DNA from 3 places in the Blautia sp. MCC283 genome. Region 2 is predicted to be linked to each of the others. Evidence: riboswitches for the same ligand, from Rfam matches in the RefSeq annotation. Region 2 holds a riboswitch; each other region holds the start of a gene.
The links. Region 2 has a riboswitch for cyclic di-GMP ahead of GPK81_RS04885 (PAS domain-containing protein). Riboswitches for the same ligand answer to the same signal wherever they lie in the genome.
Positions count from the first base shown of each region.

Region 1: it holds a riboswitch for cyclic di-GMP, as region 2 does, so the genes downstream of both, GPK81_RS04220 (hybrid sensor histidine kinase/response regulator) here and GPK81_RS04885 (PAS domain-containing protein) in region 2, are expected to answer to the same signal.
Region 3: it holds a riboswitch for cyclic di-GMP, as region 2 does, so the genes downstream of both, GPK81_RS01780 (hybrid sensor histidine kinase/response regulator) here and GPK81_RS04885 (PAS domain-containing protein) in region 2, are expected to answer to the same signal.

Region 1 is NZ_WQQB01000014.1:593-3,879, forward strand. Features, by position in the region: gene GPK81_RS04220 (hybrid sensor histidine kinase/response regulator) at 1-1,992, opposite strand, end outside; cyclic di-GMP riboswitch class I at 2,219-2,294, opposite strand; gene GPK81_RS04225 (ATP-dependent helicase) at 2,318-3,287, opposite strand, start outside.
Region 2 is NZ_WQQB01000015.1:136,651-139,937, forward strand. Features, by position in the region: gene GPK81_RS04885 (PAS domain-containing protein) at 82-1,536, opposite strand; cyclic di-GMP riboswitch class I at 1,680-1,755, opposite strand; gene gnpA (1,3-beta-galactosyl-N-acetylhexosamine phosphorylase) at 1,834-3,287, opposite strand, start outside.
Region 3 is NZ_WQQB01000005.1:106,907-110,193, forward strand. Features, by position in the region: gene GPK81_RS01780 (hybrid sensor histidine kinase/response regulator) at 1-1,278, opposite strand, end outside; cyclic di-GMP riboswitch class I at 1,511-1,601, opposite strand; partial or broken gene GPK81_RS18410 (aldo/keto reductase) at 2,143-2,890, opposite strand; gene GPK81_RS01790 (carboxymuconolactone decarboxylase family protein) at 2,901-3,287, opposite strand, start outside.

The DNA of each region.
Region 1 (3,287 bases), on a different contig from region 2:
TCTGCTTGTTGCTTCAATGGTTCCGTTCATCTGGTCGACGATCTTTTTTACAATAGCAAGGCCCAGGCCGCTTCCCTGTACTTTATTCACTCTTGTATCAATTGCTCTGGAAAACTGAGAATACATTTCTTTCATGAATTTTTCGCTCATTCCAATCCCGTTATCCCGGACAATGGAAACCAGGCGGATCTTATCTTTATCCGGAAATGGTTCCTCATAAACTTCCAGTTCAACCATTCCTCCCTCAGGAGTATACTTCACTGCATTGGATAACAGGTTCATGTAAATCTGACCGATCCGCAGACGGTCAGACAGCACGGTATCATAAATAATGTCATGTCGGTTACAGATAAATTTCTGGTTCTTATCTTCTGCTGTTCCACGGATATTCTGTTCGTAAAGTTTACATAATTCAGACAGTTTTACTGGCTCAGAATCAATGCGAAATTCCCCACTTTCGATCCTGGAGATATCCAGGACATCATTGATCAGCTGCTGCAGATTACTTCCACTTAAGTTGATCTTATCCAGACAGTCCAGTATTTTGTCCGGTTCATGGAGATGGTTTCTTGCAACTCTGGTAAATCCCATAATGGCATTCATAGGAGTCCGGATGTCATGGGACATTCTGGAAAGGAACTCTGATTTTGCCTCATTGGCACGGTTGGCCTCTTCTACCGCATCTATGAGATATTTTTCCCGCCTTTTTTCCTCACTGATCACGCGGATCACAAGCAGAACCTGTCTGGCTGTTCCATCTTCCGCTCTTGACTGGACAATAAACCTGGCCAGATGCCAGTTGTTATCTGTGGCAAGGTAGTCAACTGCAATGGACTCCTCTTTTTCCAGACGTTTTTTCAGAGTGGAGAGGTCATAAAACTGTTTTACCATGGCCCTGTATTTGGACGCGACTTTTTCGCTGCTATCACTGGTGATATGGGCAGCTGCGGTTCCCTTCATTCCTGTAAAACGGTGATTTTCACTGCCGCCGGTAATCTCCTCATAATAAAAATCCTGAAGGTCGATCCGGTAGATCATGTAGTAGATCTTACTGATGGCGGATATGATCTCATTGTTCATTTTCACTTCTGCCAGAGAATCTTCCAGCTCTCTCTGATGATTTCGCTCCTCCTTTATGATCTCATCTACATGACGAAAAGCGATCAGAACCGGAAAATCCGTTGAAGAAGGAAGTCTGGTGGCTCTGATTTCAAAATACTGATGCCTGTTGGCATTTTCCCGGGACTGATATCTGCGGCTGATCTTATCCCTGGTTTTAAGCTCGCCTATCAGATTCTGACAGTCAAATGTCTCCAAAAAATCCGGCGCGGATTCTTTTATGACAAAATGATCATAATAGTATTTCAGTTCTTTTGAGTAACAAAGTATGATTTTTTCTCTGCTTTTCGGAATCTTCGGAGCGTTGGCACCCTGTTCCAGTTTTACAACTTCGGCAGTATCATCCAGAAGATTGACTTTATATACAGAAGTACAGTCCTCACAGAGAACATTCAGGATCTGACGTTCTTTTTCCATGCTTTCAAGATTTTTTCCCAGAAGCGTAAACATGCGGAGATTTTCCCTGGCTGTATTCAGATGAGCACCTACGAACGCAAGCTGATGAATAAACAGTTCTGAGATTCCTTTATAAAAATGATCCATTCCGATAAATCCGCTTAAATGGTCTCTGCTGAAAATAGGTGCGAGGACGCGGGAATATGTGTGATGTTTCTTCATCAGGTTGTATTCCTGTTCCATAGGAGAAAGTTCTTCACAATCTGTAACCTGGATCGTCAATCCTTTTTTCAGTTCGTCTGTCCAATGTGGAATATCCTCTACCGTGATTTCTGAAAATAACTGTTCTTTTTCTAATATGTCGTCCTCATTTTTCCATTCATACTGAAGACAGAAGTATTCTTTTCGGTTCTTTTCTTTTTTATCAAAAATATATACTCGATCGGCACCACTGCATTTTCCAAGCAGTTGCAGCATTTCGTAAATTGCGCCATCCAGTTCTTCGTTGTTTTTTACACGATATTTCCGTTTAATCTCCTTGTGATATCCTTGATACTTACCGGTTTTGGTATATATCCGTTCATGCCAGCTTCTGAGCCGTATAGGACATCAGAAGTGCACCATCTGCATCACCATTTCCTCTCCACGGGGTAAAATAAAAAAAGCACCATGTTCAGACAGAGAGAACTATAGTGCTTTTGAATTATGCAACTGGCTGCCATTTTACAGGCCCTATAGCTTTGCGCCACAGTCTTTCGGCTGCTTTGCCCGTGTTTATTTTTTTAATAATTTTAGTGTATATTTATACGGGAATATTGTTTGGAATTTTTTTCAGCTGTGAAAAGGCTTTTAGCATTTCTTTTTCGCCGTAATCATCAAATTGTATCACAATGGTATCTTCGGTTTCGGAGATAATGGACCCGCGGCCGTATTTGGGATGTTCTACAAGTTGTTTTGGTGTTTCTGGTGGGATATTTTCCGGCAATGCTGTCTTTTCATCTGGGGATAAAGAAGTTTCCTGTTCCTGGGATCTGGCATATTCTTTCGGTGTTTCCAATTTTCGGAGTTTTTCTTCCAGGATCATCTTTTTCAGGTCCTGAAGGTGCCGGGCAGCTTCTTTTGTATCTCTTGTGGCATCTGCCGGATGGGCAAGATATTTCTCCGGAAGACTGGAAAGGTAGCGACCTGGACCTGGAAATACCCGCGCAGTTCCGGGATTGATGTAAAAAGATAATTCCAGGAATTTCCTTGCTCTTGTCATTCCCACATAAAACAGTCTCCTCTCTTCCTCTTCTGTAGAAGCATCACGGCTATTTAAGGGAATCAGCCCATCATTTACACCAATGATAAATACGTAATCGAATTCCAGCCCTTTGGAGGCATGGAGCGTCATCAGTTTTACAGATTCTCCGGAAACCGCATCTTTTTCCGGTTCCATGCCATTCAGTACAAGATCATTAAGAAAATCCCTGATACTGTGATAGGATTCCATTTTCTTTAACAGGGAAAGGATTTGCCTCCTGTTTTCTTTATAGTCGCTGGAAGACGGTCGGAGATATTTTTCCAGAGAAAGCTGTTCCCACAGATTTATGTAGCCGGAGCCTGTGTCCCGATACTCCCACATGGCCTGAAAAAGTAAGGATTTCGAGAGAAATACACTCCCTTGTGTAAAATTCAGAATCTCTGTCCGGGCTTTTTTTGAGGTCCATCCTTCCCCGAAAGTTTTGTCGCAAAGGACATAAGTTCCGCTGGTAAGATCCTCATGATTGCTT
Region 2 (3,287 bases):
TTTAATTATATTATTGTATTTTTCTTCTGTCAATGGTAAAGGCCGATTTCACAGAATCTTCACCTTTTAACCAGTCAGACTTTACAGCCACTTTCTCATCACATCCCGAAGCCTTGTCATATCCAGTGGTTTGGAAATGTGTTCATTCATTCCGGCACTTCTGGCAAGCTGAACATCTTCCGCAAAGGCGTTGCCGGAAGAAATCATATCCACTGCTGTCTTTCCGTTTTCTGCTGTCACGACCTCTGCTCCGGTCATCCCTATGATTTCTTTTGCGATCTCAGAGTTCAGATCGTTATCCTCTACAAGCAGTACTCTTTTTCCTGTGTAATCACACTGTATAATATCTGACAGGTAATGTTTGGCATCAGAGCTTGGCTTTCCTTCAAGAATATTCTTAAATGTAGCTGTCAGGCGGGAGCGGAACAGCGGTTTTGCAATAAATTCATCCACACCTGCTTCTTCTCCGGATGTTACCCACTCCCCGTCGATTCCTATTTCTTCCAGAAGTGCCACCGTATTCTCGCAGCAATTCTGATCATCATCTACCACAAGTACCGGCAGATCGATCAGCTCATCCCAGGTACTGCTCTCCTCAAACAGTCCGGATAATGTTTCTTCCACCTTCAGAGAATTAAAGCTGTTTTCCTGAAGATCCACATAGTATTCACAGAGATTTGCCGTTGTGTATGCACGGTGAAAAGCATCTACTCTCTGCGTATACTGTCTCGCTCTCTTCTCCGCATCAATATTTATAAAAATCCCGGCCATACGAAAAGCAGTTCCGTCCGCACGACGGCTCACCTCTCCCTTATCCTTAAACCACTGATAAGTTCCATCCGCCATACGCATGCGGTATTCCACATCATATTTTTTCTCATTGGTCTTATCCTGAAAAGCTTCCTGAAAAGTCCTGGAAACCTCCTCAAGGTCCCGTGGATGAATTCCCCTTTCCCATGTTTCCAGATTGTTGGGAAAATCCAGAGTATCATGATATCCAAGCATCTTTCGAAATTCATGACTGAAGAAAACTGATTCAGGATTTCCGGACTGAGCACATTCTACAGACCAGAACCCGGAACTGAGCACCTGATTTACCAGTTCCAGATTTTCCTGCATCTCGTCAATGTGCGTGGATAATATCCATAATGCGTTTCCTTCACTGTCAATGGTATCTTTCTTATATACACGCACATTAACCGGTGCACCTTCTTTATTCAGCATCTGTGCTTCGCCTACTCCATGGATCTTTTTAAAACGTTCGATCTTTGCAAACGTACAGTTCTGCCCACAGAATACATTTTTCAGCGATCCGGAAAATTTTTCCATAAATTCTTCATAGGTATATCCAAGATTGTGAAGAAAAAATTCACTGATATAAGCAATTGTAAGATCACGGTCATAATATCCGGCCAGAACACCTACCGCCTGGTTATTTTCGATGTTTTTCCGTATGGCCGCATACGTCTCCTCACAAAGATGGGACTCTCCCACTATATATAAATTTTCTTCTTCAAATAGTGCCTTGTTTATCAACTGTTCACTCCATATTTCACCATTTGCAGCTTTTGGAAAATCCCTGTAACGCGCAGGAAACCGCAATGCATTTTATCTGTTCTTCCAACAAAAAAACAGGGTCAGGCTATAGACATGCAACTATACCATTCCCTGTTTCTATTCCCTGCAGCTGGCTGCCATTTTAAAGGCCCTTTAGCTTTGCGTCACAGCTTTTCAACTGCTTTGCCCATATATTCTCTTTCAAATCTGTACTATTATACACTCATTTATAAATGCCTGTCAACAGCTCTCTTACAGAGTTTTGCAAAACATCTGTCAGATCTGATACCAGCGGATCTCATTGGCAGAGAGATGAATTTCAAAGCTCTTTCCGTCCCCTGTATAAACAGTTGTATCCTGTGGTTCATAGGTGTTATTTACCACACAATACTTTCCGTTTTTCACATAGGCATGAACTTCCACATTATAATTAGACGAGAACCAGCGGTGAAGTTCATCCTCTGCTGCCGCAGACCAGAGCACGGATCTGTACAGAATACGACTGTTTTTAAAGCTGTAAGGCAGCCCGCTGATATAAACGCCACGACCCTTTCCGAAGGTTTTTACCGCCATCTGGACTTCCTGGTCTTTCTGGATCAGGATCTTCGTATCCGGCAGTGCAAAGATATTCTTTTTGCCCTCGCCGAAATCTACGGTTCCGTCTGTATCTTCCAGAATAAAATGATCTCTGTGTTCTTCCCAGTTGTATTTGTCTGTATTGAGATTAAATCCTCTTTCTTCCTCTACTCCCAGGATATCATCCAGCTGAAAGAATTTTCCCTGCCACTGGTGGGCTGCCGGCTCACCAACGCCGATAAAACCGCCGCCATTGTAGACAAATTTCCGCACTGCTGTAAGGATTTCCGGATTTGCCCAGTTCTCGCCGCCGGACTGTGCAGTGTCCGCATCACCTACATTGATGATCACGTCAAAATCATTAAGAAGATCTTTATTTTCACGGATATCATCGAAACTGATAAAGGAAACATCAAACGGCGCACCGCTTAATGCCTCGATGATTCCAAAATAAGAATAATTCTGTTTGTAATAGATAGCATGATGTACCATATGGTTGCCCCAGGAGCGCATTTTTCCCCAGCAGTTTAAAACTGCCACACGTTTTACGCAGTATGGCGTGGTTCCCTGGATATTGTCATAGAGCACACGAAATTCCTGGCATACTTCTTTGATATACTGTACGAAATCCGGAAATTCCAGAGCCAGCTTCAGATAGCCGCCATAGCCGATTCTCTGGATCGGGCTTCGAAGGATAGCTCTTCTTGCAGTTACCCAGTTTACTTTTGCCTCTTTTACCGGATCTCCGCCTTCATGGAAGGTATCCGGGAAAAAGTATGGAAGAAATCTTCCTTCTGTATATTTTACATGTTTGATATCGCTGAACAGACGTAAGGTTGCTCCGTTTCCAACACTTCCCACTACTGCATCCAGTCCGATGGAAGCAAACTCATCCATAAAAGGCTCCATGCCGATCCAGTGATCGCCCATGAACATCATGGCTTCTTTTCCATACTCATGGACAATATCTACCATTTCCTTTGCAAGCTTTGCCACTTCTCTTCTCTGAAAAGCCTGGAAATCTTTAAATTCCTTTGACGGGATACGGTAGGTATTATTCATATACCCCTGGTCAATGATAAACTCCGGACGGAATTTATAGCCTACTTCCCGCTCAAACTGTTCCAGAATATAAGGGCTCACTGAGGCAGAAT
Region 3 (3,287 bases), on a different contig from region 2:
ACGGTCAACCAGACGCACAATACTCTGGATCAGCTGCTCCATGGAAGCATTATCCGCTGCCATCTGCAGATGCCGTGCACTCTCCACCTTTGTCTCTGTGATATCCCGCAGAAAGATCATGGCATATTCTGAATCCTCTATCTCGCCGCGTATGATCACATTACGGACCCATCGTTCTTCTCCATTCAGAGTGATACGGCACTCCAAAGCCAATTCGGTTTCCAGACCCTTCAGCCTTTCTGCAATATAACCACGGTCGTAAAAAGAGGATACCGCCTTCTTATCTTTCTCCACAACATAGGAATCCACAAAATGCCGAATCAGTTCATCCCATGTATGACTCTGTTCAAAGACGGTCATCAGGGACGGCTCAACCTTAAAGGTATCAAAAGTATTCGCTTCCAGATTCACATAATACTCGCACAGATCTGCTTTTGTAAAAGCCCGGTGGAAAGCAGCAGATTTTTGTGCCTGCATGATTTCTTTTTTCTCCCCATCAATGTTAATAAAAATCCCGGCAATCCTGCTGGCAGAACCATCCAGACGGCGTATTACTTCTGCCGATGCCCGAAACCACTGGTATTGATTATCCTTCATTCTCATACGATACTCTACCTGGTATTTTATCTGGTTCGTCTTATCCTTAATTGCCGCCTGAAGCTGCACCATTACTCTTTCTTTATCCTGTGGATGCAGAAGATCTGACCAGGATTCCAGTTTATTCGGAAAGTCCAGAGTGTCATGATAGCCAAGCATTTTTCGGAATTCATGACTCCAGTTTGCATTCACAATCTCACTGTTTTCGTCACAGTCAAAATACCAGAAGCCGGAACAGATAGCCTCATTGAGCAGTGCCAGATTTACATGATCCCAGTTGACCTGTACAGACATAACCCAGATCTGTCTGCCCGCCTCATCTGTCGCATCTTCTTTATAAAGCCGTACATTATTCACTGTACCGTCTGCTGTAAGGATCTGTGATTCCCCTGCTCCGTGAAGCTGCAAAAAACGATCTCGATCCAGTATATCTTCCTCGCCATAAAAGAAATTTTTCAATGAGCCGTTTGTCTGCTTCATAAAAGAGTCGAATGTATATCCTGTACTATGTAACAGCAGATTGCTCACAGATAAAACAGACAGGTTTTGGTCATAATATCCTGTCATTATGCCTACCCCGCCATTATTTTCCAGTGTTTTCTGTACTGCCTGTGACATGGCCTGTGTCTGTCCTGGTACAGTCTCACCTAAGGAATATATTTTGTCCTCATAATTTTTCATTTTATAAAAATCCTCTCTCCGTCTTATGCCTTCTTCACCCTGCTTTTATCTGTATACAGAAAACCTGTCCCTGCCAGTTTTGTTACCCATTTTTGCATACAAAAAGGACACTTGCCAAAATCTGCCAGTGTCCCTATTATATTTTTTTAAATCACACATCTATATAGTATAAAAGGTATCGGAATCTCTTCTGTTCAAACATCTTTTCCATATATTATGTTGATATGGAAACAGTGGCAACCGGCTGACATGGTCAAGCTTTCTGACTTTAGTCCCTTCTGGCTTTGCGCCCCTGCCTTTCAACAGGTTTGCCTTTAAAATAATTTTCATTTTTCCCAAAATAAAAATACCATGAAGTTTTTTACACGTCAATAATATTGGATAGAAAATCTGTATATTTTTTTATCTTGGTATAGTTGTATAAGTAGTCAATTACATTTAATACATTCCGTTCAACATTTTTTTGATATTTTTTCTTTTCCCCCCACTGTAAAACAGCCTCTGAGCGTTTCGTTATATAGAGGGATACAAATAAGAGCAAGATCCACCCATGTTTAACAGTATTGCCGTTTGGCATCCTGTTCTCCTATGGGATTTATCTTGATGGGGATCTCCCCATACCCTCTCAATAACAGACGTTTCACTTGTCTGTTGGTTCCACCTGAAAGTGTTCACAGCACTATTTCTAATATCGGAAGGGACAGCCGATATTGAAATACGTGGACTCCCGGAGGGAGGAATAGTCTCAGTGGAAGGAGGAGTATGAGAACAGAAAACAAAGATAAAGAACTGAATCACAGACATTTTATAGGATTACGTCTTACCGATGGAATTGAATCCATACACTCTATGATTACTGAAACTTTATTTCTTTTCATCAAGCAAAATAACACCTTGCGCCGGATTTTTATCAATTGCACCAACTATCTCATGTGGAACATATGGCTCTTCAAGATATGCAAGGTCTTCGGCAGTTAATTTAATGTCAAATGCTCCGGCTGAATCATCCAGATACTGCGTTTTGGTTGCCCCAATAATAGGCGATAGAATTCCCTTTGCCCACTGCCATGCAATGGCTATCTGGGACATTTTGCAGTTATACTTTTCGGCAAGCTCCGCTACACGTTTAACTATCTGTATGATATCCATACATGGCAGATGCACCAAGTGCCCTGACCTTTCCTGCTTTTACCAGATCGTGCAGTGCCTCCATAGTTTCTTCAATTGGTGTATCATAGTCAAATCTATGGATGATATATAAATCAAGATAGTCGGTTCCAAGACGTGACAGAGTTCCATCTATTTCCCTCATGATTGCCTGTCTTGATAAACGACCTTCATTAAAATATACCTTGGATGCAATCACAACCTGATTTCTCGCTACATTTTTCTTCAATGCTTTACCTAAATATTCCTCACTTGTTCCTGCTGAATATCCATTTGCTGTATCAAAAAAGTTATATCCCAAATCAAGTGCATGTTTGATAACATTCTCACTTTCAGCTTCATCCAACGTCCAGTCATGCATGGTTCCAGCTTTCCCAAAACTCATGCAGCCCACACATAATTTTGACACTTCTATATCTGTATTTCCGAGTTTACCGTATTCCATAGTGCTCTCCTTATCTTAATCCAGCGTACTCTTTCTCCGATACCGCCTCACACCACTCATTGGAACAATCCACTCCCGGCACCTCAATTGCCAGATGGGAAAACCATTCATCCGGAGCGGCCCCATGCCAGTGCTTTACATCTACCGGAATGTTAATACAGTCACCCGGTTTCATTTCTACCGCATCCCTGCCTTCTTCCTGATAAAACCCTCGGCCGGCTACACATACTAAGATCTGCCCGCCACCGCTTTTTGCATGATGAATATGCCAATTATTCCTGCATCCGGGTTCAAATGTCACGTTGAAAATGCCAACCTGAGAAGTGGAAATCGGTGCAAGAAAACTTCTGCCAGAAAAATACTGTGCAAAACCATCATTTGGTGCACCAATTGGAAA